2 linked regions of the Ketobacter sp. MCCC 1A13808 genome follow. The main gene of each other region encodes a partner of the protein of the gene in region 2 in a complex. Links are inferred from orthologs where the notes say so. Each region holds a gene or a part of one and is shown on either strand. Other genes may lie near its edges.

The links.
Region 1: the proteins of eno (region 2) and rne are in contact, whole or in part, in a solved structure (PDB 2FYM), measured with the Escherichia coli proteins. The link is inferred for Ketobacter sp. MCCC 1A13808 from one-to-one orthologs.

The regions. Positions count from the first base shown.
Region 1 is NZ_VRKW01000001.1:199,092-216,439, reverse strand. The notes cover bases 9,045-12,502. They hold rne (ribonuclease E), read right to left. Parts: upstream 12,185-12,502; coding sequence 9,245-12,184; downstream 9,045-9,244. Other genes in these bases: murB (UDP-N-acetylmuramate dehydrogenase), read left to right, coding at 9,045-9,124. In the rest of the region: FT643_RS00995 (lipoprotein-releasing ABC transporter permease subunit), read left to right, coding at 1-869; lipoprotein-releasing ABC transporter ATP-binding protein LolD, read left to right, coding at 862-1,593; FT643_RS00985 (DUF2062 domain-containing protein), read right to left, coding at 1,629-2,195; FT643_RS00980 (ComEC/Rec2 family competence protein), read left to right, coding at 2,263-4,506; FT643_RS00975 (MotA/TolQ/ExbB proton channel family protein), read left to right, coding at 4,651-5,286; FT643_RS00970 (ExbD/TolR family protein), read left to right, coding at 5,283-5,699; lpxK (tetraacyldisaccharide 4'-kinase), read left to right, coding at 5,717-6,793; kdsB (3-deoxy-manno-octulosonate cytidylyltransferase), read left to right, coding at 6,803-7,573; FT643_RS00955 (low molecular weight protein-tyrosine-phosphatase), read left to right, coding at 7,595-8,071; more of murB, read left to right, coding at 8,096-9,044; 23S rRNA pseudouridine(955/2504/2580) synthase RluC, read left to right, coding at 13,122-14,066; FT643_RS00935 (HAD family hydrolase), read left to right, coding at 14,078-14,737; FT643_RS00930 (S49 family peptidase), read left to right, coding at 14,747-15,751; FT643_RS00925 (TetR/AcrR family transcriptional regulator), read right to left, coding at 15,818-16,456; FT643_RS00920 (Maf family protein), read right to left, coding at 16,571-17,149. UniProt on the Escherichia coli protein: Endoribonuclease that plays a central role in RNA processing and decay. Required for the maturation of 5S and 16S rRNAs and the majority of tRNAs. Also involved in the degradation of most mRNAs.
Region 2 is NZ_VRKW01000005.1:74,046-80,709, reverse strand. The notes cover bases 3,822-6,664. They hold eno (phosphopyruvate hydratase), read right to left. Parts: upstream 5,971-6,664; coding sequence 4,672-5,970; downstream 3,822-4,671. Other genes in these bases: kdsA (3-deoxy-8-phosphooctulonate synthase), read right to left, coding at 6,052-6,664; ftsB (cell division protein FtsB), read right to left, coding at 4,230-4,550; ispD (2-C-methyl-D-erythritol 4-phosphate cytidylyltransferase), read right to left, coding at 3,822-4,226. Outside these bases: FT643_RS11565 (polyprenyl-phosphate transporter), read right to left, coding at 49-984; FT643_RS11560 (protein-L-isoaspartate(D-aspartate) O-methyltransferase), read right to left, coding at 1,098-1,727; tRNA pseudouridine(13) synthase TruD, read right to left, coding at 1,961-2,998; ispF (2-C-methyl-D-erythritol 2,4-cyclodiphosphate synthase), read right to left, coding at 2,995-3,477; more of ispD, read right to left, coding at 3,516-3,821. UniProt on the Escherichia coli protein: Catalyzes the reversible conversion of 2-phosphoglycerate (2-PG) into phosphoenolpyruvate (PEP). It is essential for the degradation of carbohydrates via glycolysis.

The sequences.
Region 1 (17,348 bases), on a different replicon or contig from region 2:
ACCGGGTATCCATTATTTCGAAATACATGACCAGTGGCAGTCTACAGGATCTGCAATCCGGCAGTTTTAATATTGTTCTGGGCAGCGCTTTGGCAGGTAAATTAGGCCTTGCCGTGGGTGATAAAGTCACCCTGGTGTTACCAGAAGCAACGGTTTCACCTGCCGGGGTTATTCCCCGCTTCAAACGATTCACTGTGTCCGGGCTATTTAAAGTCGGGGCAGAACTGGACGGTATCGTCGGATTTATTCATTTGGAAGATGCTGCGCGCCTGGCCCGAATCAAGGGTAAGGTGGAAGGCGTACGCATTAAGGTGGATAACCTGTTTATTGCGGGTCAGGTGGCCTGGCAAATCGCCGGTAAACTGGATGGGCAGTTTTATGCTTCGGACTGGACCCGTACTCATGGCACATTATTCCAGGCCATCAAAATGGAAAAAACGATGATGGCGTTGTTACTGACTCTGATCGTGGCGGTGGCAGCCTTCAATATTGTATCCAGCCTGGTGATGGTTGTGACGGATAAGAAAGCAGATATCGCGATTTTACGAACGTTGGGGGCTTCACCTCGAACTATCATGACGGTGTTTATGGTTCAAGGCAGCTTTATCGGAGTGATGGGCACGCTGATGGGAACTTTATTGGGTGTATTTATTGCCCTCAATATCAGTGACTTCGCTCTCTGGGTTGAAGAGGTTTCAAATACCCAGCTGTTCGAGCAGTACTTCGTGAATTATCTGCCATCCGAGTTGCGTTGGGGCAATGTCATGTTTGTCAGTGGTATGGGTTTTATTATGAGCTTCCTGGCGACACTTTACCCCGCACGCAGAGCAGCCAAAGTGCAACCGGCGGAGGCACTGCGTTATGAGTGACGACGTTCATCACACCAATAACCCGATCGTGCTTGAATGTCGGGATTTAAGCAAAAGTTTTGATGAAGGTCCGGAGCAGATACAGGTGCTCAAAGCCATCAACTTTTCCCTGGCCAGAGGGGATTTCGCTGCGATTATCGGCAATTCCGGATCCGGCAAAACAACCTTGCTCCATCTGCTAAGCGGATTGGATACACCCACTTCCGGTGCCATTTTAATTAATGGTCGCGATTTCAGTTCCTTAAACGACAAAGATAGGGGGATTGTACGCAACCGCCACATAGGCTTTGTTTATCAATTTCACCACCTTTTACCTGAATTTTCAGCGTTGGAAAACGTAGGGATGCCGTTATTGCTTCGCAATGAGGCGCCGGCAGAGGTAAAACGGCGTGCCGCCGAGATGCTGGAACGGGTGGGATTGGGTCACAGGTTGCGGCACAAACCATCTGAGTTATCCGGAGGTGAACGGCAGCGGGTGGCAATAGCTCGAGCCCTTGTGACCGAGCCCGCTTGCGTGATGGCAGATGAGCCTACGGGTAATCTTGACGTGCATACAGCAAAAGAAATTCAGAAATTAATGCATGACCTGAATCGTAGCCTGAATATTTCGTTTTTGATTGTGACTCACGACCTTGGATTAGCTCAACAGGTGGATAGAGTAGTCAAAATGGAAGATGGGCATTTGAGTGAGGCAGATAGGGAGAGCTTGATGAGCGGGCTCTAGTCAATCGTTGTAAGGTGATGGGTCCCGGTTTTGATTTACCATTTTTTTTTGTTGAAGCGTTTCTCGCGGCGGTGGTTCCAGGCGCGATAAATATGCACTCGCCACAGCACTCTAATTACTATGAAGCAGCCAACTGCAGTCAGAGTGCCTACAATAAAACAGCCTAACAGCAGCGGCCCCATCGCTTTCCAGCCCAGATTCCCCAACTGATGAATAAATAGTTGAAAATCGGACAGAATTAAATCGAACTGTATCTGAATCGGCTTACCTGTGCTGTCGACAGGAAAGCCCCAAAGCCAGGCACCCACTTCGTAGCAAAAAAAGTACAGGGGAAGATAGGTGAAAGGGTTACTTATCCAGGTGGATGCCACCGCGACCGGTAGATTACCGCGGATAAAAAAACACGCAAAAATGGCGAAGAAAATTTGTATCGGCAATGGAATAAAAGCGCAGAAAGTGCCGGCCAAAATACCATAGGACACAGACCTGCGGTTGAGGTGCCATAGGTTGGGGTCTTTTATTTTTGGACCAAGTTTTGAAATCCAGCGGTGCTCCGTAATGGTGTGCGGAGCTGGAATGTACTTTTTGAATATATTCTTCAAGAGAAATTAATACCTGGTTGCCGCTAACAGCGCGCCTATTATGCCGTCAATGGAGTGATAACACTAGATGTGGTTTCTGGTACTGGGCTTCCCAGTGGGAATAGTCGGTGGGGTACTATTTCCTGAAGAAAATGCGGGTCTTAGTCCATTCTTGCTGCTGGTATTGGCGTGCTGCGGCCTGGGTTTTGCGCGAACAAAAATTTCAGGACCTGCCAAGCGGACTTTGACGGTGCTTTTGTTGTTTTTGACTACGGGAGCCGGCTGGCAGTGGGGTGCAATCTCCTCCCTCAAGTTGGCACCCTGGGCTTTGCCGCCCGATGCGTATTTTCTCACTGGCGAGGTAGTCGAGTTACCATCAGACCGTTTCTACAGCCAGCGTCTAAAAGTACGAATGGAATGTTTGGGGGTGAAGCCGGATCACTGTGAAGGCTACCGCCGCCCCTGGTTGCAGGCGTTGTGGGGGCAATCAGTCTATGCGCATATTAACCTGCCACGCGAACTCGACCTCGTCCCCGGGGCGCGGGTCCGTTTCCGGGTGCGTTTCAGCAACATAGAAACCGCAGACAACCCGGCGGAGTTTGATGTTCATCGTTGGTTGCTTAGCCAGCATGTGGTTGCGCAGTTTGTGCTAATTAGCGGCAGTAATCCGAAAATCCTTGATCAGTCGTGGTTTTCAGTGGATCGGTTCCGGCTTCGGGTGAATCGGTATCTGGCACAGCAACAGGATTCGGGCCCGCCTGCGGAACTATCGCCCTATGCTGTTATCCTGGCGTTAGTCACCGGTGATCGTTCCTTGATGAGCGATCTGCATTGGGACGTATTCAACCGCACGGGAACTTCTCATCTGGTCGCCATTTCCGGATTGCATATCGGGCTGGTGGCTGCATTTATTATAGGGTGCACGCAACCGTTGTTGCGGCGTTGGCATTGGTTCACTGATCGTTATCCTGCCAGCCACGGCTCCATCGTTATAGCGCTGGCGGGCGCTCTGATATATGCCGCTGTGGCCGGCTTTGCATTTCCGGTTCAGCGCGCTGTGATTATGCTGACTGTTTTTGTGGCGCTTAAATTGTCGGGCCGGATTCAGCAGCGTTGGTTTGCACTGGCGCTGGCGTTTTGTTTGGTGCTGACCTGGGATCCTGTAGCCTGCGTCAGCTTGGGGTTTTGGCTGTCTTTTGTCGCGGTATACCTCATCATATGGGTGGTTGGTGGTTCCGCCATCATTGCTTCACCTGTCCGGGTCTGGGTCAGAGTTCAGGTCGGCTTGCTTATCGGCCTTGCGCCTATTCTGTTATGGCAAGTTCAGGCAACGTCTCTGGTGTCAATGTTGACCAATTTGATTGCCGTTCCGGTAGTTGGCTTTCTGGTGGTTCCGTTCGCTTTGTTGTGGGTGTTGTTATGGGGCGTTTTTGGCGCATCCGCTGATGTCGTGTTGGTGGTATTGTCGGGGCTGGTGAAGGCAATAATTGCGCTGCTTGAGCAGGCTGCGGCCTGGGAGTGGAGCATTTGGTCTGTTGGCGCATCGCACTGGACAGACATGGTGCTCGCGATGGCCGGCGTTCTGTGGTTGTGTAGTGCGGGTGTGCCGGGGCGGCTTTGGGGGCTGATTCTGTTGGCACCGATATTTCTGGCGCACTCTCAAGGTTATGGCCTCACCGTGTTACAGTCAAAACAGCTGCAGATGGCCATTTATCTTCCGGACCGGGTGGTGTTCGTTTCAGATAGTCACTGGCCACAAATAGTGCCCGACTGGCACGAGAAGTTGCTCAGGTATTGGGGACTGCAGATGCCGGCGGCGCTGGTGCCGGTTGAGCAAGGCGCTGAGCTATGGCGTGCTGAAGGTCTCGTGGCTACGGAATACAGGCTGGAGCGGAACTGGTTGGGGCAAGCGGTGGTTGAAAAGGTTATTTACCAGGATGTGTGCGGATCTCGCCATCCGTTGCGCTACGGCGTGGTCACATTATCGGCGCTGGTTGCAAAAGGTAATTCTCGATACTGCGCACTGCAGTGGAATATGGCTGGACAGACCGGGTTGTTTTGGCCAGCGGCGGAGCAGGGGATCCGGGGCGCTATGCTCAGTTCTACGGAACCATTGCCTCCGTCAGCCTCGTTGTTGGTGCTGGAAGCAGGCCCGCGATTGAGAATAGAACAGTTCATGAAGCAGGTCCCGGCTAGTGAAAGCCAGGTTGTTTTACTAGGAGACTGGGATGCCGAGTATGAGAATAGCGACTGGCTCACCGAGAAACTGGATCGAGGCCTGTTGCATAATCTGAATCAGGATGGCTTTTTTTATATCGCCTTAAAAAAATAAACAAAGGTCCGCATTTGTTCCCATTTAATAGGAGATCATCCACTGATTGTGCTAAATTAAATTGCTATATTCATCAGACAATTAACGGTTAAATTCGCTGTTAAAGTCTTATTAAAAAAACAAGGGAGAGTGTGGCGCGTGCGAGTGCTTGATTTGATTTTGGCCGGGGGCATCGTAATGTACCCCATCCTCTTATGTTCTATATTGGCTCTGGCCATTATTGCAGAGCGGTTGTGGGCATTAAGAGTGAATAAAATCAGCCCCAGAAACCTGATCGCTCAGGTGTGGGGTTGGGTTAAAAATAGTCAAATGGATGGTCGTAAGGTTAAGGAGCTAAAAGATTCTTCGCCGTTGGGTCGGGTGTTGGCAACCGGATTAATCAACGCCAAGCATGGTCGTGACATTATGAAAGAGGCGATTGTCGATACCGCAACTCATGAGATTCACGAGTTAGGTCGTTTTCTAAATTTATTGGGCTCCATAGCCGCGGTTGCGCCCCTGTTGGGATTACTGGGTACCGTCATTGGGATGATCAAAGTATTCAATGCCATTGTACTTGAAGGCGCGGGTAATGCCGCGATTCTGGCGGGTGGAATCTCAGAGGCGCTCTATACCACAGCTGCCGGCTTGGTAGTTGCAATTCCCGCCTTGTTTTTTCACCGTTTCTTTACTCGTCGTATTGATGAGATCGCCGTATTGATGGAACAAGACGCGATAAAATTGGTGGATGTAATTCACGGTGATCGGGAAGAAGAAAACAGTGAAGGGGCGAAGCGGTGAAATTTCAACGTCAGCCGGTTGAAGAGGTCAACGTCAATCTGACACCGTTAATCGATATCGTTTTTCTTCTGTTGATATTCTTTATGGTCTCTACCACTTTTACCCGTGAGCGGGAACTTACGGTTGAATTGCCGGAAGCCGTGGGCGAAGCCATAGCCGAATCCACTGAATTTATCGAAATAGAAATCAACCCCGAAGGTGAATACGCGGTCAATGGCAAGCGTCTGGTGAACCGGGATAGCAAAACCCTATCGCGGGCATTAAAAGATCTGGCTAATGGCAATATGGATACTCCCCTAATCATAACGGCGGATGCAAAAGCCGCTCATCAGTCTGTTATGACCGCAATGGATGTTTCAGGACAACTCGGCTTTACCCGACTGCGTTTAACCGCTCAGCAACCCGGTGAGTAACGCTTGCGGTTGCTGATATGAATCTGCTGAACAAAGCTATTCAGTCTTTCTGGTACGGCCACAACCCCTTGCGATATTTGTTGTGGCCTTTCGAGCGACTATTTCACTCTCTTTCTTCTCGTCGTCGTTCTGCTTTTTTAAACGGACAGTCGCCTGTGTTTCATGCGCCGGTTCCCGTCATCGTGGTGGGTAATATTTCGGTGGGTGGTACTGGCAAAACCCCGTTAACGATTTGGCTAATTGAGGCTTTGCGTGAGCGCGGCTATACACCCGGCGTGGTCAGTCGTGGTTACGGCGGAGATCCGGATCAATACCCGCATCAGGTGGGCCCGGCAGATACCGCAGATAAAGTGGGTGACGAACCACTGATGATCTATTTACGCAGTAAGGTGCCGGTGGTCATTGATCCTGATCGTTCAAGTGCCGTTCAGGCGTTACTAAAGAACAACGCAGTTGACGTTGTCATCAGCGACGATGGCCTGCAGCATTACCGGCTTGCCCGCACTGTAGAGTTGGCGGTGGTTGATGGCCAGCGTGGATTCGGCAATGAAAATCTGCTACCTATGGGTCCGCTGAGAGAGCCGGTGGGAAGATTGAAGGAAGTGGATGCAGTGGTTATTAATTGCAGCGCTGGTCAGGCCTTGGTGTCGCGTCTGAATGACATGGATGCGATGGCACCCCGCTTTCAAATGCACCTAACAGCGGGTGACCTGGTCGCACTTAATAAAGAATCAGAGCAACCACTAGGCTCGGGTAGCATGGCTTTGCAAAATCCTGGCAGGGTTCAGGCGGTCGCCGGAATAGGCAATCCGCAGCGGTTTTTCCAAACGCTAAGTGATCTGTCTATCCAATTTGACCCGTATCCGTTTCGGGATCACCACCGGTATACTGAGCAGGATTTGTCAGAGCTGAGCCGAGTGGCTATGGGTAAGAATTTTATCGTTACCACTGAAAAAGACGCTGTGAAATTACAATGCTTCCCGCAAGTTCGGGGAGCGTACTTGCCGGTAAATGCCAAACTTCAGGAGGGCCTGATTGATGTTATCATGGCCAGGCTTGAGGATTTTAAATTACATCACAGCCACCGTTATTGAGCACACGTTATGCCTGACTACCGAGTTATTATTCCCGCCCGTTTCGCATCCTCCCGTTTACCCGGAAAACCGCTACTGGATATCGCGGGTAAATCCATGGTGGAGCGGGTTTATCTGCAAGCCTGCAAAAGTTCTGCAAAAGAAATTATTATCGCCACCGATGATGCCCGTATCGAGCAGGCCGCTCAGTCATTTGGTGCAAAAGCAGTTATGACTTCAGCTGACCATCAATCAGGAACGGACCGCTTGCAGGAAGTGGTCAGTCAATTGGGCTTGGCGGCAGACGACATCGTGGTCAATGTGCAGGGCGATGAACCGTTAATTCCACCCCAGGTAATTGAGCAGGTGGCTCAGAATTTGGCTGCGTCCAGTGCCGGTATTGCCACCTTGTGTGAGCCGGTCATCGATATGGAAACGGCATTTGATCCCAATGCGGTAAAAGTGGTGGCGGATGCGCAAGGCTACGCGTTGTATTTTAGTCGAGCACCTGTTCCCTATAGTCGCGACACGTTTAACAGCTCACACGGGCAAAACTACGGATCTTTACCGCCGCAGATGAACTTACATCGCCATATTGGTATTTACGCTTATCGGGTCAGCTTATTACATGATTTTGTTCGCTGGGGGCCGTGTGATCTGGAGCAGACTGAATGCCTGGAACAACTACGGGCGATGTGGCATGGTGTTAAAATACACGTTGAGCAAGCTCAGATTACACCACCGGCCGGGGTCGATACCGAAGCAGATCTGAATCGGGTCCGGGCTTTTTTTCAGTCCTAGTTTGATTGTAGGGAATAAAAATTGAAAAAAATCCTATTTGTTTGTTTGGGAAATATTTGCCGTTCCCCGACTGCTGAAGCGGTTCTGCGAGGCAAACTCAAGAACTTACAAATGGAAAACCGATATCAGGTTGATTCTTGCGGGACTGCCGCCTACCACGCGGGCGAAGCTCCGGATAAGCGCTCTCAGCAGGCGGCCGTTAAACGTGGATACAATATGTCAGATCTACGCGCCCGCCAATTGTCAGACGCGGACTATATGGAGTTTGATTATTTGTTAGCGATGGACAACGCCAACGCCAACGAGATGCGAAAACGGGCGCCTAAAAAATACCGCGATAAGATTCAGTTGCTGCTGGAATTTGGTGATAGCGATTACCTGGAAGTGCCGGATCCCTATTATGGCGGGGCATCCGGTTTCGATTTGGTGCTGGATTTGGTAGAGAACGCGTGTGACGGGCTGATAGAACGGCTCCGAAGCAATGAGAACGGCGCTTAGTATATTGGTAGTATCAAATACAGTATGACTACATTGAAACAGCAGGTTAGCCTCGCTGACTACAACACATTACGGATCGATGCCTGCGCGGCCTGGTTTTGTCGGATTGATTCAAAAGCTGCATTAATTTCATTGCTGCGCACCCCTGCCGTTACGGAGAAGGGCGGTATTCTGGTGATCGGGGGTGGTAGTAACCTGGTGTTGACCCGGGATTTTCCGGGCCTGGTGTTATTGAACGCGATTAAAGGCATTGATGTCGTCCATCAGGATTCGGACTCTGTTATGGTCAGCGTCGGGGGTGGTGAAAATTGGGATGCATTTGTTGCCTACAGTTTATCCCAGGGGTGGGCCGGCCTGGAAAACCTGAGTGCGATTCCCGGAACAGTTGGTGCGGCACCTATTCAAAATATAGGTGCTTATGGGGTCGAGCTTAAGGATTGTTTGGTCTCTGTATCCACTGTTGAATTGGTGTCAGGCCAGGTTCGTCAGTTTGACAGGCAGGAGTGCGAGTTTGGTTATCGGGACAGCATTTTCAAAAAGGCTGAAAAAGATAAGCACATCATCACCTCAGTAACGTTCAGGTTAGATAAAAGACCGACTCTGAAATTAAATTATGGGGAAATCAGAAGCGAAATGGACGCCAGCCGCATCAGCGAGAAAGAGCTGACCCCCGTGCAGCTGCGACAATTGATTTCAACTATTCGTGCACGTAAATTACCCGACCCCAAAGTGACTCCCAACGTAGGAAGTTTTTTTAAAAACCCGGTCATCGGTAAAAAGCAATTGCAAACTATATTGGAGAGCTTCCCGGATTTGGTTTATTTCCCGGCCACTGATAACGACGACGTGAAATTGGCTGCGGGGTGGATGATTGATCGGTTGGGGTGGAAGGGAAAGGTGCTGGGTATGGCCAGGGTGCATTCAAGACAGGCATTGGTTTTGACCGTGAGAGAAGGTCATTGTGAAGACCTTCTAACTCTAGCCAAATCCATTCAAAAAGATGTGTCAGCTCATTTCGGTGTGGTATTGGAAATAGAACCAAGGATTGTCTAAGGCAAACGCCAGTGTTCAGCTCCAAGCAGAGAATTCCGCTGCAGAAAGCTTATGAAAAAGCCCCCGTGCAAACTATTGCAGGGGGGCTTTTTGCTGACTAAAGCAAATGCTCAAGCAAGTCTAATTGTCTTGCTTCGGTGCAGCATTTCCCTGGGCTGCTTTTGCTTCAGCTATTTGGCGGCGACGAATTTCCCTCGGGTCGTTTGACGCCCTTCTGGGTTGCTCGTCGTTTACCGCTGCGGCTGGCCTGTTCTCGGTTTTGTTGAGTTCAGGTTTGGGTTCAGCCTTGTCCTGCGCTGCGGCGGTTGGCTTTTTAGGGGCTTCCGGTGCTGCAGCCGCAATCTTGGGTGCTTGCGCGGTTGCCGCTGGCGGAACGTTTTTTCCAGGCTCTGTTTTTACTGCCTCAACCTTCGCTCGATCCAGTTTCGCCTGCGCTGGTGGCGTCGAAGACGACTCAGCCTGATCCGCTACCGGTGAGGAGGGTTTGGTTTTTGGCACAGGCGGTGCGGAACTGGCAGCGGCTTCCTGTTTTGCAGGTTGCGGCTTGGACACTTCCGGAGTGCCGTGTTGTGGTTTTTGTGCTGGGTTTGGGGCCTGTTCTGACGCTTGTGGCGTCGGGGTTTTCCCCGCAGCTTTCTCCGGAGCCGGGCTGGGGCTTGGCGCGGAAGGCTGACCTTGCTGCACAGTGGTGTTTCTGTTTGAGCCGCTATCAGCTGACTTTTTTTCGCCTTGATCAGGCAGCTGGGACGCTGCTGGCTTCTGGCTCGGTTTTACACCCTTGTTTTCAGCTACTGCCGGTTGTTGATCCGGCTTGGCGGTTTTTTGAGTGTCAACATGAGCGGTCGTTGGCTGCGGTGCCGGTGACTGCTGCTGGCTGTTCTCGGGCGAGCTATTGTTATCAGTAGACTTTTCAGACTGCGCCTTGCTCTGGCGGCGTCGGCGGTTGTCACCGGGGTTGCGACGTCGGCCACGCCGTGCGTTGCGTTCCTGTGGGCCGCGCTCCTGATTGTCTTTATTCTCTTTATCAGGTTGATCTGAACGCGATTGCTTGTTTTCGGCGTTTTGTTTCTTGGCTCCCTGGTCTTCCCTTTTCGGGTTGCCTTGCCGATTATTGCTCTTGCGTTCCGGTTTTTGCTGTTGATCCTTATTGCTGTCCTTATTTGATGTGTCCTGGGCTCCGGGTTTGGCTTCCGCATCTTGTTTGTCGGCGTTGCTATTACGACGGTTGCGGCCTCTTTGGGTGCGGTTGTCATTACTTTGGCGACGGCTGTTGTTGCGTGGATTGCGGTTGTCCCGATTCCGGTTATTGTTGCGATTATTGGGTTTGCTTACTTCTTTCTCTTCAGGTTCCGGAGTGTTGCTGCTGAACAGTTGTATAAACCAGGAAAACAGGCGGGCAAAGAAGCTCGGATCCTTTTTGACCACCGGTGCTACAGGTACCGGTGCCGGTGTATTTGGCTGGATCATTTGAACGGCGGCTTCTTCATGGCGCTTAATTGGAGATTCTCCGGGCACCAGGAACGTCTCTTCGACTTCGTCAGCCTCTTCTATTAGCTCATAGCTCACGGTTCCGTCATTTTCTACTTGATCAGTACGGAAGCGCGACACCTCATAGTGAGGTGTTTCAAGATTTGGGCTCGGCAATATCAGGACCCGAACCTTGTTGCGGTTTTCTACGTTAACAATATTGTCCCGTTTCTCGTTAAGCAGGTAAGTGGCAACGTTAACGGGGACTTTCGCGTGGATTTCGGAACTGTTCTCTTTCAGTGCTTCTTCTTCAATCAGCCGCATAATATTCAGCGATAAAGAGTGCAGATCCCGGATAAAGCCGACCCCGTTGCAGCGTGGGCAAATGTGACCGCTGGTTTCTCCAAGGGAGGGACGCAGACGTTGACGGGAAAGCTCCATTAACCCAAAGCGGGAAATCCGGCCTACTTGTACGCGGGCCCGGTCCAGTTCCAGGGCATCGCGCATCCGGTTCTCAACTTCACGTTGATTGCGATTGGCGTTCATGTCTATGAAATCCACCACGATCAAGCCACCGATATCACGCAGGCGCAATTGCCGGGCAATTTCATCTGCTGCTTCCAGATTGGTCATCAGCGCTGTTTCTTCAATATCCGAACCTTTAGTGGATTTTGAAGAGTTTATATCAATGGATACCAAGGCTTCGGTCGGGTCAATAACAATGGATCCACCGGAAGGCAGTTTAACTTCACGTTCGAACGCAGTTTCGATCTGCGATTCAATCTGGTAGCGATTGAAAAGCGGGATATTATCGCGATAGGTTTTTATCTTGTTTTCGTACTGCGGCATTACCTGACGCACAAAGCTTATGGCTTCTTCATAGACTTCGGGTGTATCAATCAGTACTTCACCAATATCCTGGCGCAGGTAGTCACGCACGGCACGAATGATAACGTTGCTTTCCTGGTATATCAGAAATGGAGCCGACTTTTTAGCGGATGCTTCAGTGACCGATTCCCACAATGTCAGCAGGTAATTAAGATCCCATTGCAGCTCTTCAACGCTGCGACCGATACCGGCAGTCCGGATAATAACCCCCATATCCTGAGGGATATTTAGTGCGTTCATTACTTCACGCAACGCGGCACGTTCGTCACCATCAATGCGGCGCGAAATTCCGCCGGCTCGCGGATTGTTTGGCATCAAAACCAGGTAACGACCGGCCAGGCTGATAAAAGTGGATAAGGCTGCGCCTTTATTGCCGCGTTCTTCCTTTCCAACCTGAAGAATGATTTCCTGGCCTTCTTTAATAACATCCTTGATGGAAAATCGACCCTGGATGTCTTTCGGGTTTTTAACAAAATACTCGCGGGAGATTTCTTTCAGAGGGAGAAAGCCGTGGCGTTCAGATCCGAAGTCAACGAAAGCGGCTTCCAGGCTGGGTTCTAGGCGTGTGATACGGCCTTTGTAGATGTTTGATTTTTTCTGTTCTCTGGTGCGGTGTTCAATATCCAGATCATATAAACGTTGACCGTCGACCAGAGCAACCCGTAACTCTTCTGAGTGGGTTGCATTAATAAGCATTCTTTTCATGCAGGTTTAAATCCAGCAATCAAAGCGCAAAACACAAACAAGAAAGAGTATGAACACATATTGAAATGCGGGCGGGTAACCAACAATCATGGCGGTTGATTATGACAACGCCGTGAACATCGCTTTTGAAATGGTTTCCCCTTGGCTGAATGCGAGAAATGCGCTGGTATAATAGATTCGCCATACGCATTTATTTCTGCTTTCGGTCGCGGGCTTTACAAGCCCTGACGCCATGGCCGAATCGTTAAAACTCGATGTGGGCCTATGGGTATAAAATCCAATTGCTTTGCCGGTTTACTGCTGCATTTTTTTGTGCTGGGTGTCTTATTTACACCCTGATCAAACTATGATGCCCTAGCTTTGATCGCACTGTGTTAAATCTGTGTGCGATGGACTGTCGGGCGTTGTAATCAAGTCTGACAAATAATCTGTTCTGAAATTGTGTTAAACGCATGTTTAACGTTCACGTTGCTCGTTTTGAAATGGCAACGTACCTATTTATAACGATTAAAATTACAAAATTTATTGCAATTCACTATTGGCTTTCAGCATACCAATGGCGTCCTAAACACGGCTTTAGCGGATGGCTAAGTAGCATCATCGTTCATGGGGTAACATGATACTAACCGATGCGTTCACTCACATCCGCTGCAGAATGCCGTATGGAGACCGGATCAACCGGCTTCCCGGCCCTACGAAGAAAGATCATATGAGGATTGGGTTATTGTCGCTATTCTGGTTAGAATATGCGGCCCTTCGCTCAATTGGCCACCTGATTTGATTCGGGTAGGGGCAATTAGCGAAGGTGTTGCGCGGGATGGAGCTACCATCTGACGCAGTCCCTGCTAGCTCATCTAAGCTTCTTTTTTGGCCAACGTCCAATATAGCAGGAATTGTTAACCTCATCAAATAGATAGCAATAAGTCCTTGATTTTTCATGAACAGCACTGAAAGTTCCACAGCGGTCGTCGTAGTTACAGTAACGGAAGACAACCTTGATCAGCGGATTGATAATTTCCTGATGTCGAGACTGAAAGGTGTCCCGAAATCAGTCATTTACCGGATCATCCGGAAGGGGGAGGTGCGCGTAAACAAAGGCCGTGTAAAGCCTGAATACAAGTTGAAAATAGGCGATAACGTCAGGGTGCCGCCGGTAAGGGTGCGGCCTGAAGCAGATAAGAACTTGTTTGTTGGCGACCCACTGAAAAAACGGCTGGAAGCGTCCATCGTGCATGAAGACGATGGCCTGATCGTTATTAACAAGCCTTCCGGCATTGCTGTGCACGGTGGTAGTGGTGTTAGTCTGGGCGTAATTGAAGCTTTGCGTCTGATGCGACCTCAACAGCGTTACCTGGAGCTGGTGCATCGTTTAGACCGTGATACCTCAGGTTGCTTGATGATTGCAAAAAAGCGCAGTGTACTGAAAAAACTGCATGACGATTTACGCGAAAATCGCATGGAAAAGAGCTACACCGCCTTGTTGTGGGGGCGTTGGAATGGGCTTCAGCACCGTATCGATGCCCCGCTGCGTAAGTTCCACTTACCGTCCGGTGAGCGTGTGGTGAGAGTGTCAGCCGATGGCAAGCCTTCACTGACGTTGTTCCGGCAACTCGAACTGTATGACAACGCAACCCTGGTGGAGGCCAAGCCGGTTACCGGCCGTACTCATCAGATCCGAGTGCATGCCCAGCACGGTGGGCACGCCATTGCCGGTGATGACAAATACTTACACAGGGAGCAGGGTGACTATTTTGCAGAAAAAGGGCTTCAGCGGTTGTTTCTGCATGCTTCTGTGCTTCAGTTGGTAGACGTACAGGGTCAAAAGCAGCGGTTTAAAGCGCCGCTACCGGATGAACTGAAAGCATTTTTAGAGCGATTGTAGGCGTAGTAGCGATGTTCAGGTATCAACTAATCATTTTTGACTGGGATGGCACACTCATGGATTCCCTGTCCCGTATAGTCCAATGCATGCAGGCAGCCGCCCAGGATTTAAATATCATTCCGGCGTCTGCTCCGGCCATTGAAAATATTGTCGGTCTGGCGTTGGGAATTGCTATCCGCCAACTGCATCCATCGTTGTCAGATGAAAAGGTCGAGCTGATGCGGCAGCGTTATTCTTTCCACTATATCAAGGCCGAGGCAGCACCGAGCCCTTTCTTCGCGGGAATTCCTCAAATGCTGCGCAGTTTGTCGCAACAGGGTCGATTGCTCAGTGTGGCTACCGGTAAAAGTCGAAAAGGCCTAAGCAGAGTGTTCGGTGCCCATGACGTCGGCGCGCTGTTTCACAGCTCACGATGTGCTGACGAGACCCGGTCTAAACCGGAGCCCGATATGTTACTGGAAATATTACAATTGCATAATTTGAGCCCCGCTCAGGCGGTAATGGTAGGTGATACCGAATACGATCTCGAAATGGCCGCCAGGGCAAAAGTGGATGCGGTTGGCGTGACCTGGGGCGCGCATGATATAACACGACTCCGGCGCCATAATCCCAAGGTCTGTGTTGACCGCGTAGAGGAATTATCAGCCTGGTTGCATGATGATATTGCATAGGAAGGATAGATGAGCGAAGACGACAGTAAAACCAACGAGTATCAGCAAAATGACCGGAATCGTTTCAATCGGCCGCGGACCAGTAAAGAATGGAAGCTGATAGAGAAAATGGTGATGTCCTCCCAGGACGAGCAGAGAAAAGCCCGGCGCTGGGGCATCTTTTTTAAATTTTTGATGTTTGGTTATTTGTTCGTTGCATTGATGGTGTTCAACCCGGGAATGTGGAGTGGCGATGCACCGTCCGAGAGTTCACCTCATGTAGCGCTGGTGGATTTGAGTGGGCCGATTATGGCCGATAGTGAAGCCAGTGCTGACCGCCTGGTCAAGGGGATTCGGGATGCCTTCGAGGCAGAAAATAGCAGAGGCGTCATTATCCGCGTCAACAGCCCGGGGGGCAGCCCGGTGCAATCCGGATTAGTCTATCGGGAAGTGCAGCGGCTAAGGCACGAATATCCTGATAAAAAAGTATACGCAGTCATAACCGATATCGGCGCATCGGGAGCGTATTATATTGCAGCCTCTGCTGACGAAATCTACGCAGACCCCGCGAGTTTAGTGGGTTCAATTGGAGTAATCAGTGATGGCTTCGGATTTGTCGAGGCCATCGATAAGTTGGGTGTTGAGCGTCGGGTGTTTAATGCGGGAGCCAACAAGGCAATGCTGGATCCGTTCCAACCCGTAGACGAGGAGCAGAAAGCGTTTTTCTCCACCATCCTGGGTGATGTGCACAATCAGTTTATCGACGCAGTGAAAGCCGGGCGGGGTGATCGGATTAAAGATGATGATATTGTGTTTTCCGGATTATTCTGGTCGGGCCGTCAGGCGCTGGATTTAGGTCTGGTCGACGGCCTGGCAAGTCCTGGGCAGGTGGCGCGTGAAGTGATCGGCGAAGAGAAAATCGTGAATTATACTCCGCGGGTCAGTCCGCTTGAGGCTTTGACTGGCCGTTTGGGGGTATCCATGGCAGATCGCGTTATGGCGACTTTGGGGATTGGTACCATTCAATTGAAATAACGCCAAGCAAAAAACAGCCCGGACTTATAGCCGGGCTGTATTATCGTAGTTTTCCGAAAATCCGCTTCAGGAGCAGCTTATCAGCCGGTTGATAATGGTATCGATTGTGCTCTGAAGTGGCTGATACTCAATATAGACACGTCCCTGGTCGTCGTTGCGTGTCGGCAACCAGCTCAATCTCATCAAAAGAAACCCGTGTATGCAGGCTGCAAAATCGACTGCCTGAATTTTGCTGTTCTCCCCGCTGCACCGATCAATTAAATGCTGCAGGCGGGAATGCATGTCCTGGATTTCACTGGGCAAACTGACGTTCTGATTCACTGCTGCGCGGTGATTCAGTGGGTCGTATCCAAGCGGTACTGAATGATCTCGCAGCATCAATCGGAAATACGCCGGATGCTCACCCAGGAACTTCAACATATCCTGCGCACCCCGCTTAAGGGTTTCGATTGCAGATTCACCCGGTCGGGCAATATAAAGTTGCCCCATCCCTTTACTGATTCGTGCACCCATGGCTGCGAGGATGTCTTCTCGGCCGCTAAAGTGCGCATAGACAGATGGAAGTTTAATTCCGATCTTATCTGCAACGTCCTGTAGCTTTAAATGCTCAATACCATGTAAAGCAGCAAGCGCTTCCGCTTCGTCTATGATCTTTTCTTTGGTGTTTCTGCGTCTTGGTTTAGTAATTTGAAATTCATCGGCCATCTGTTTTTTCGCCTCGTTACACAGGTGTTCGACTGACTGCGCGAACACTCCGTAGCACCTAACAATATAAGTGTAGACGCCCGACGAACTTTGTTTAGAAATTAGCAAAAAAAATTACGGAATTTGTACACCCTGTTTACCGAGCATTGTGACTAATTTTATTAGGGGTAATCCAATCAACGCGTTAGGATCGTTACCTTCCAACTTGTTGAAGAGTGCTATGCCTAAAGTTTCTGATTTAAAGCTTCCGGCGCAATTAAAAGGTGACTCTTTTCTTAAATAACGATCAATTTGCCCGTCATTCAAGTCGCGAAAGTGAACGCAAAAGGGTTCGACCTCTAACTGATATGTTGCTGTAGGAGCATCATAGAGACATAAACTGGTTAAAAATGTGACGGTGTTTCCACTGCAACGTTTTAATTGGCGAAATGCATTGTCGTAATTGCCCGGCTTTCCGTTTATTTCACCGTCTATTACGGAGACTTGATCGCTGGTGATAATAAGGGCGTTTTTATAGCTGGTTGCAACTGCTTGTGCTTTTTCAAGCGCCAGGCGTTTTACCAGGTTTGAAGGGGATTCATCGGCGCGAGGCGTTTCGTCTATGTCGGGTGAACAAGTTTCGAAATGACTCAGAATTTTACCCAACAGTTCTTTTCTGAAAGGGGAACTGGACCCCAACACAATTTGCTTCACGGATGACTCCGTACCGTGCCTGGTTTTGCAAAAATATTCGTGATTCCAGGCAATTAATGAATTCGACTTCAAAACCTAAAGATACTAGGTGCTGAGCGCGTGAAATCCCATGATCTCATAGCAAATAAGCCACATCCAGCCGAAAAAATCCGGTCAAAGCCTTTGACAGATTTATAACTGGACAATAGAATTGCGCGCT
Region 2 (6,664 bases):
AAATAGTCTAAATAATGACCAGCTTTGCGTCATCTCTTTGACTCGGTGTTAAGACTTACTTCCCCCTAAACGCTCAACTACCAACACCAAAGCGATCGCTGCGGCCATTAAAAACAAACTGTATACAAGGTGTGGATCCTGACCAGTAACCATCAAAAATTGATCCGGTAGTACATTAGCCTGATCCATGGGAACGGCTTCACCGTGACTGTTGATACGCGTGCTCAGGGTCTGTTTCCACGGCCAGACCTTATTCAGTGAACCGATCATAAATCCCGTCAGCAAAGCCAGGGTTAGGTTGTGAAATTGGGTCAGAAGCCAGGATAGCAAACGAGTAAACAGAAGCAGCCCGACCAGACAACCGCTGGCGAAAATACCCAGGCTCACCACATCCAGGGCTTTAACCGCTCCAATAATATGGGCGTACATGCCTAACAATAGCAGAATGAAACTCCCTGAAATCCCCGGCAAGACCATCGCGCAAATTGCGATCGAGCCCGATAAAAACAGCGTGATCGGATTAAGCGCTATTTCCGTGGGAGCAATAGTAGTAATGCCGAACGCCAATAACGCCCCTCCCGCCAGGGTGAGTACCTCTGGCACGCGCCATTCAGTAATATGCCGGCCCACGTGAACGGCTGATATCAGGATCAGACCGAAGAAAAAAGACCACAACAACACGGCCTGCTCGGTCAACAGGTAAGAAATCAGTTTCGAGAGGGTGAACACACTGGTCAGAATGCCGGCCATCAGCACAAACAAGAAGTTTCCGTTAAAGGAGTGCCAGGCGGCTACCGGCCCGTCCCTGAACAATGTCTGCACGGTTTTCGGACCAATCGCTCCGATACTCCCCACCAGCGTTTGGTATATGCCAGTGATAAAAGCGATTGTGCCGCCGGACACGCCGGGCACGATATCCGCAGCACCCATTGCGACTCCCTTTAGGTACAATAAAAACAGCTCGCGTTTTGAAGGTTTTTCCATGTTATCAACTTCTCTTAACTGCGCTTATATGCGCTGTATCACTGCGATGGATTAACAGGAAGGCGCGACAAGATGCTCACGCCTGATCCGAATGGGAATTTGAGGTCGTTAGATTAACGCAAACCTGAACGGAAAGGCACGAAGCGTACGTCTTCTATGAATTCACGATGATATCCCTGCTCTGAACGGGTGATGCGATAGAGCTTTTGCTGATCTTCACCAATGGGTATGATCAGCCGTCCACCCACGGCCAGTTGCTCCAGTAGTTCTTGCGGTACTTCTGCCGGTGCCGCAGCGGCCAGAATACCATCGAAGGGGGCTTTTTCCTGCAGGCCCACATTACCGTCCGCATAGCGAAACACCACGTTGTTCATGCGTAACGCTCGTAAGCGTTGACGTGCTTTTTCCTGCAACGCTTTTATACGTTCCAGAGAATAAATTTCACTGGCAAATGCCGAGAGTACCGCGGTTTGATAACCAGACCCGGTGCCGATTTCGAGAACCTTATTCAGCGGCCCGCCCTGCAGCAGTAATTCCGTCATTCGGGCAACGATATAGGGCTGCGATATGGTTTGGTTGTGGCCGATAGGTAATGCCGTGTCTTCATAAGCACGGTGCGCTAATGCTTCGTCTACAAACAGGTGTCTGGGAATGCTGCGGATTGCGTCTAAAACAGCAAAATTTGTTATACCTTGATCCTGCAAACGCGCTATTAAACGCTCCCGCGTTCGCTGAGAGGTCATGCCGATTCCAGCCACCCCCGCACTTAAAGAAAATGAGTCGTTCAATCGAGAATCCTCGTCCTGCCCCACAGGGGAAAGCTCCCCCCAGGAATGGGCTCTTTTTATTGGTTGCCTGTGATCAGCACATCGGTATTAATCCGCTTTTTAGAGGCAACCGTTATTTAAAATTCATTCTAAAAGAAGGTTAGCAAAACAGCGAGAAGTTTGCAGAGACTTTACAGGGCAAATGGTTTCTATATTTGTTCCTGCTGACCTGAGCGATCATTTAATAGCACCAGCTCCCTGAGCACGCTGGTCGCATAAGCGCCCTTTTGCAGATTGAACTGTATTTGCAGTGCGTTCGCGTCCCCATTCCACCGCAATTGTTGTGCTTTCAGTCGCAGCGGTCGGGGCTCAGCTTCCATTCTCGCTTGGTTGAACAAGAGTAACATCTGATCCGGGATCGTACCGGCCTGATCGCAACCGGCCAGATAGGCTGACAGGTGTATATCGTCAGACAGGAAGCGCTGCTGTAACTGGTCATCCCACTGCGGTTCGGTAAAAAAGCTCTGGGTGCCGTTCAATTGGATCAAATCCTGATCCTGCCATTGATTCCAGGTGCCGTTAGCGACACGATCGGCTAACACTCCGTTAAACAGCCAGCCACGGAGCGTCGACAACACACGGCTCCTGAGCAAGCGGTCTGCTGGTAATTTACCCTGTTCGACCCACTGCAAGGCTTCTTCGATATTCGCCCCACCATGCCCAAAGCGCTGAGCACCGAAATAGTTGGGCACACCCAGATTTTTCAACTCGGGCAAGCGTGAATTCAGGCGCTCGATCTGGCTCAGGTTACGCAGAACAATATGAAAACGGTTGTATTTATGGGTGCCAATGCGCAGCTTTTTATTGTGTCTTTGCCAACGCAACACATTAAAGCCCTGTTGCGCCAGCTCATCCGCATCGGGTTCGATAGCCTTCCCCGGCAGATGAATGGAAAACCATTGACTGGTTAGCCCGCGCCGGTCCTTCATTCCCGAATAACTGACCGCTTGCTTGGCCACATTAAAATGACGAGCCAGGCAGCGCTGGGTATGGCGGGTGTTATGAGCATCGGTTTGCACCAGTAGAAACAAATGCTCCCCTTCTCCACCCGGCTCAAAACCGAGCACTTCTTCCACCACAAAGTCCTCCGGCCGGGTTTTAAAATCCGCACGCGCAAGGGGTTCACCGTGGGCGTAAGGTGCGGACTCAAATCCATAGGCGGGCAAAGCCTGGTGCATCACTGTCATCGGTGCTCCGCCATTAGCAATGCCACCGCATGCACGGCAATGCCTTCTTTGCGGCCGGCGAAACCCAGCTGTTCTGTCGTGGTGGCTTTTACATTAACCGCGTTAATCGCCAATTCCAGATCAGCCGCAATATTCTGCTTCATGCTCTCTATATGCGGGGCCATCTTAGGAGCTTGAGCGACGATAGTGACATCCACATTACCCACCCGATAACCCTCCTTCTGAACCAGTTTCAGTACATGACGAAGAAGTATGCGGCTGTCCGCACCCTTATACCGAGCATCCGTATCAGGAAAGTGACGGCCAATATCCCCCAAAGCCGCTGCGCCCAATAAAGCGTCCGCCAATGCGTGCAAAGCAACATCGCCGTCTGAATGCGCCACAAAACCCTGCTGATAAGGGATTTTCACGCCGCCCAATACCAGATGATCGCCGTCTCCGAAGCGATGTACGTCGTATCCGTGTCCAATTCGAAACATGTTGTACCTGTCTATTTCCAGCAACCAGCGGGGTTAATTTACGGGGCAGTTTGCTGTTGTGCAAACAATTCAGCCAACGGCAAGTCTTGCGGGTGGGTAATTTTGATATTGTCATTGTGGCCTTCAACCAAGAGCGGGTGATATCCGACCCGCTCCATGGCTTGAGCCTCGTCGGTCACCACGACATCATCCGCCAAGGCTGACGTCAGCGCAGATGTTAAAGCGCCCAAACGAAACATCTGTGGTGTCAGTGCGTGCCACAACTGGTTGCGGTCCACGGTGTCCACAATTTCATTAACCCGGTTCGCTCGCTTCATCGTATCGCGAACCGGGTTACCCAGAATCCCGCCAACGCTATCAAACTGAATTACTTGTTCGATGAGCTTCTGAATGTCCGCTGCGCGCACACAGGGACGGGCCACATCATGCACCAAAACCCAGTCCTGATCTGAACCCAAATTAGACAAATAACGCAAACCATTAAGCACGGAATGGCAACGCTCGGCTCCTCCGATCACGGATTTCACTTTGCAATTACGAGCGACCGGGAGCTTTTTGAAAAAAGCATCTTCGGTGCTGATAGCAACGACGACTTGCTGAATTCCCTGTACTTCAAGCAAACGCTGCAGGGTTGATTCGAATACGGTCATGCCATGGAAGGGCAAATACTGCTTTGGTTTCGATGCGCCAAAACGCTTGCCCACCCCCGCCGCCGGGACGACGCACCAAATCACTGGAGATGTACTCATAGATTATTGCTGCTGTTGGCCGTCAATGATAAGAAAAAAAGTTTCGTCCTCTTTTACCATACCCAGCTGGGTTCGCGCTCGCTCTTCCACTGCATCAAGTCCTTCCTTGAGGTTTTTTACTTCCGCCTGCAAACGCTTATTGCGTTCAGAGACGATGTGGTTTTCCTGTTCCTGCCGCTCAGTTTCGCCACTCAGGCGCCACACGTCTGCCAGACTGCCTTCACCAATCCACAGGCGCAGTTGTAGCAGAAAAAACATCAGGATCAGGATCCAGAATAGGACCCGGGGCAAGGTGATCCATTGCTGTTGGGGTTGATCGGTCATAACCACTGCTGTAACGGGATGTATTGGTGATTTAAGAATGGGGGCAATTATGACAGGCGTCAAGCCCGCGAGTCCCGTAACGGTTTAGCTGAAATCCGTTACGGGGAGGCGGATTCTACTACTACTTCAGAGCTGTGAACTCTGCACGTCCTTTATAGGGCGCGATATCACCGATAATTTCTTCAATACGCAGTAGTTGATTGTATTTCGCTACCCGGTCAGAACGGCACAGTGAACCGGTCTTGATCTGGCCAGCCGCCGTGGCTACCGCCAGGTCAGCAATGGTAGCGTCTTCGGTTTCACCGGAGCGGTGAGAAATGACCGCGGTGTAACCTGCATCTTTTGCCATTTTAATGGCGGCCAGAGTTTCACTCAGACTGCCAATCTGATTGAACTTGATCAGGATGCTGTTAGCAATTTTTTTATCGATACCCTGCTGCAGGATTTGGGTATTGGTTACGAACAAGTCATCGCCGACCAACTGGACTTTGTCACCCAGCTTTTCGGTCAGGACTTTCCATCCATCCCAATCGCTTTCGTCCAGGCCGTCTTCAATAGAAGCGATCGGATAACGGCTGCACAAGTCTGCCAGATAATCTGCAAAACCTTCCGAATCCAGTACTTTGTTATCCCCTGCCAGGACGTATTTGCCATCCTTATAAAATTCGGACGCAGCGCAGTCCAACGCCAGGGTTATGTCTTTTCCTAACTCGTAGCCGGCTTTTTCTACCGCTTCCACAATGACCGTCAATGCTTCTTCATTGGATGCCAGATCCGGTGCAAAACCACCCTCATCGCCAACCGCCGTACTCAGGCCACGAGCCTGCAATACACTTTTTAATGAATGAAAGATTTCGGCACCATACCGCAGAGCTTCAGCAAAATTCGGTGCACCCACCGGCTGAATCATAAATTCCTGGATGTCTACGTTGTTATCGGCATGCTCGCCGCCGTTGATGATATTCATCATCGGCACCGGCATGCTGTAGGGTCCGGCTTTGCCATCGGCGATTTCACTGATGTGCTGAAATAATGGAACCTGTTTATAGACCGCTGCCGCCTTGGCATTGGCGAGCGATACCGCAAGAATGGCGTTGGCGCCGAATTTGGATTTGTTTTCAGTGCCATCCGCATCAATCATCAACTGATCAATTTTTTTCTGGTCCAGGGAGTCCTTACCTTTCAACAGCTCGGCGATATCTTGGTTTATCGCCTGAACCGCTTTTAATACGCCTTTGCCCAGGTAACGGGATTTATCTCCATCCCGTAGTTCCAATGCTTCACGGGAACCGGTAGAGGCACCGGACGGTGCACAAGCTGTACCTGCTGCCCCGGATTCAAGAATGACGTCGGCTTCTACCGTGGGATTACCACGAGAATCAAGAACTTCGCGAGCGCGGATTTGAAGGATCTTAGACATTGTAAGGATGTCTCCTGTTATGAGTTAAAACGGTTAATGACAAATGTGTCTTTAATTCAGAATATTGACGCGGCTTGCGGATTATTCTGTATCCAGCGCCGCGAAACCTTTCACTAATTCATCGATGGCTTTGACTTGTGTCAGAAACGGCTCCAGCATGTCGAGCCGGAGGGCGCAAGGACCATCGCAGCGGGCTTTATCCGGATCAGGATGCGCCTCCAGAAACAGGCCAGCAATACGTTGAGTCATACCGGCCAACGCCAGCTCTGTGACCTGAGCGCGACGGCCCCCGGCTGCTTCCGCCAAGCCTCCGGGCATTTGCAGTGAATGAGTCACATCAAACAGTATCGGACTGCCGAATTCTTTCATGATGCCGAAGCCCAGCATATCGACAACCAGGTTGTTGTAACCAAAACTGGAACCCCGTTCACAGAGAATCACCTGATCATTGCCGGCTTCTTCGCATTTGCGAATGATATGTTTCATTTCGCGCGGAGCCAGGAACTGCGCCTTTTTAACGTTGATGACGGCACCGGTTTTCGCCATGGCAACCACCAGATCCGTTTGCCGGGACAAAAATGCAGGCAACTGAATAATATCGCAGACCTCCGCTACCGGCTGCGCTTGCTCCGGTTCGTGCACATCGGTAATTAACGGCACGTTAAAGGTACTTTTTATTTCCTGGAATATTTTC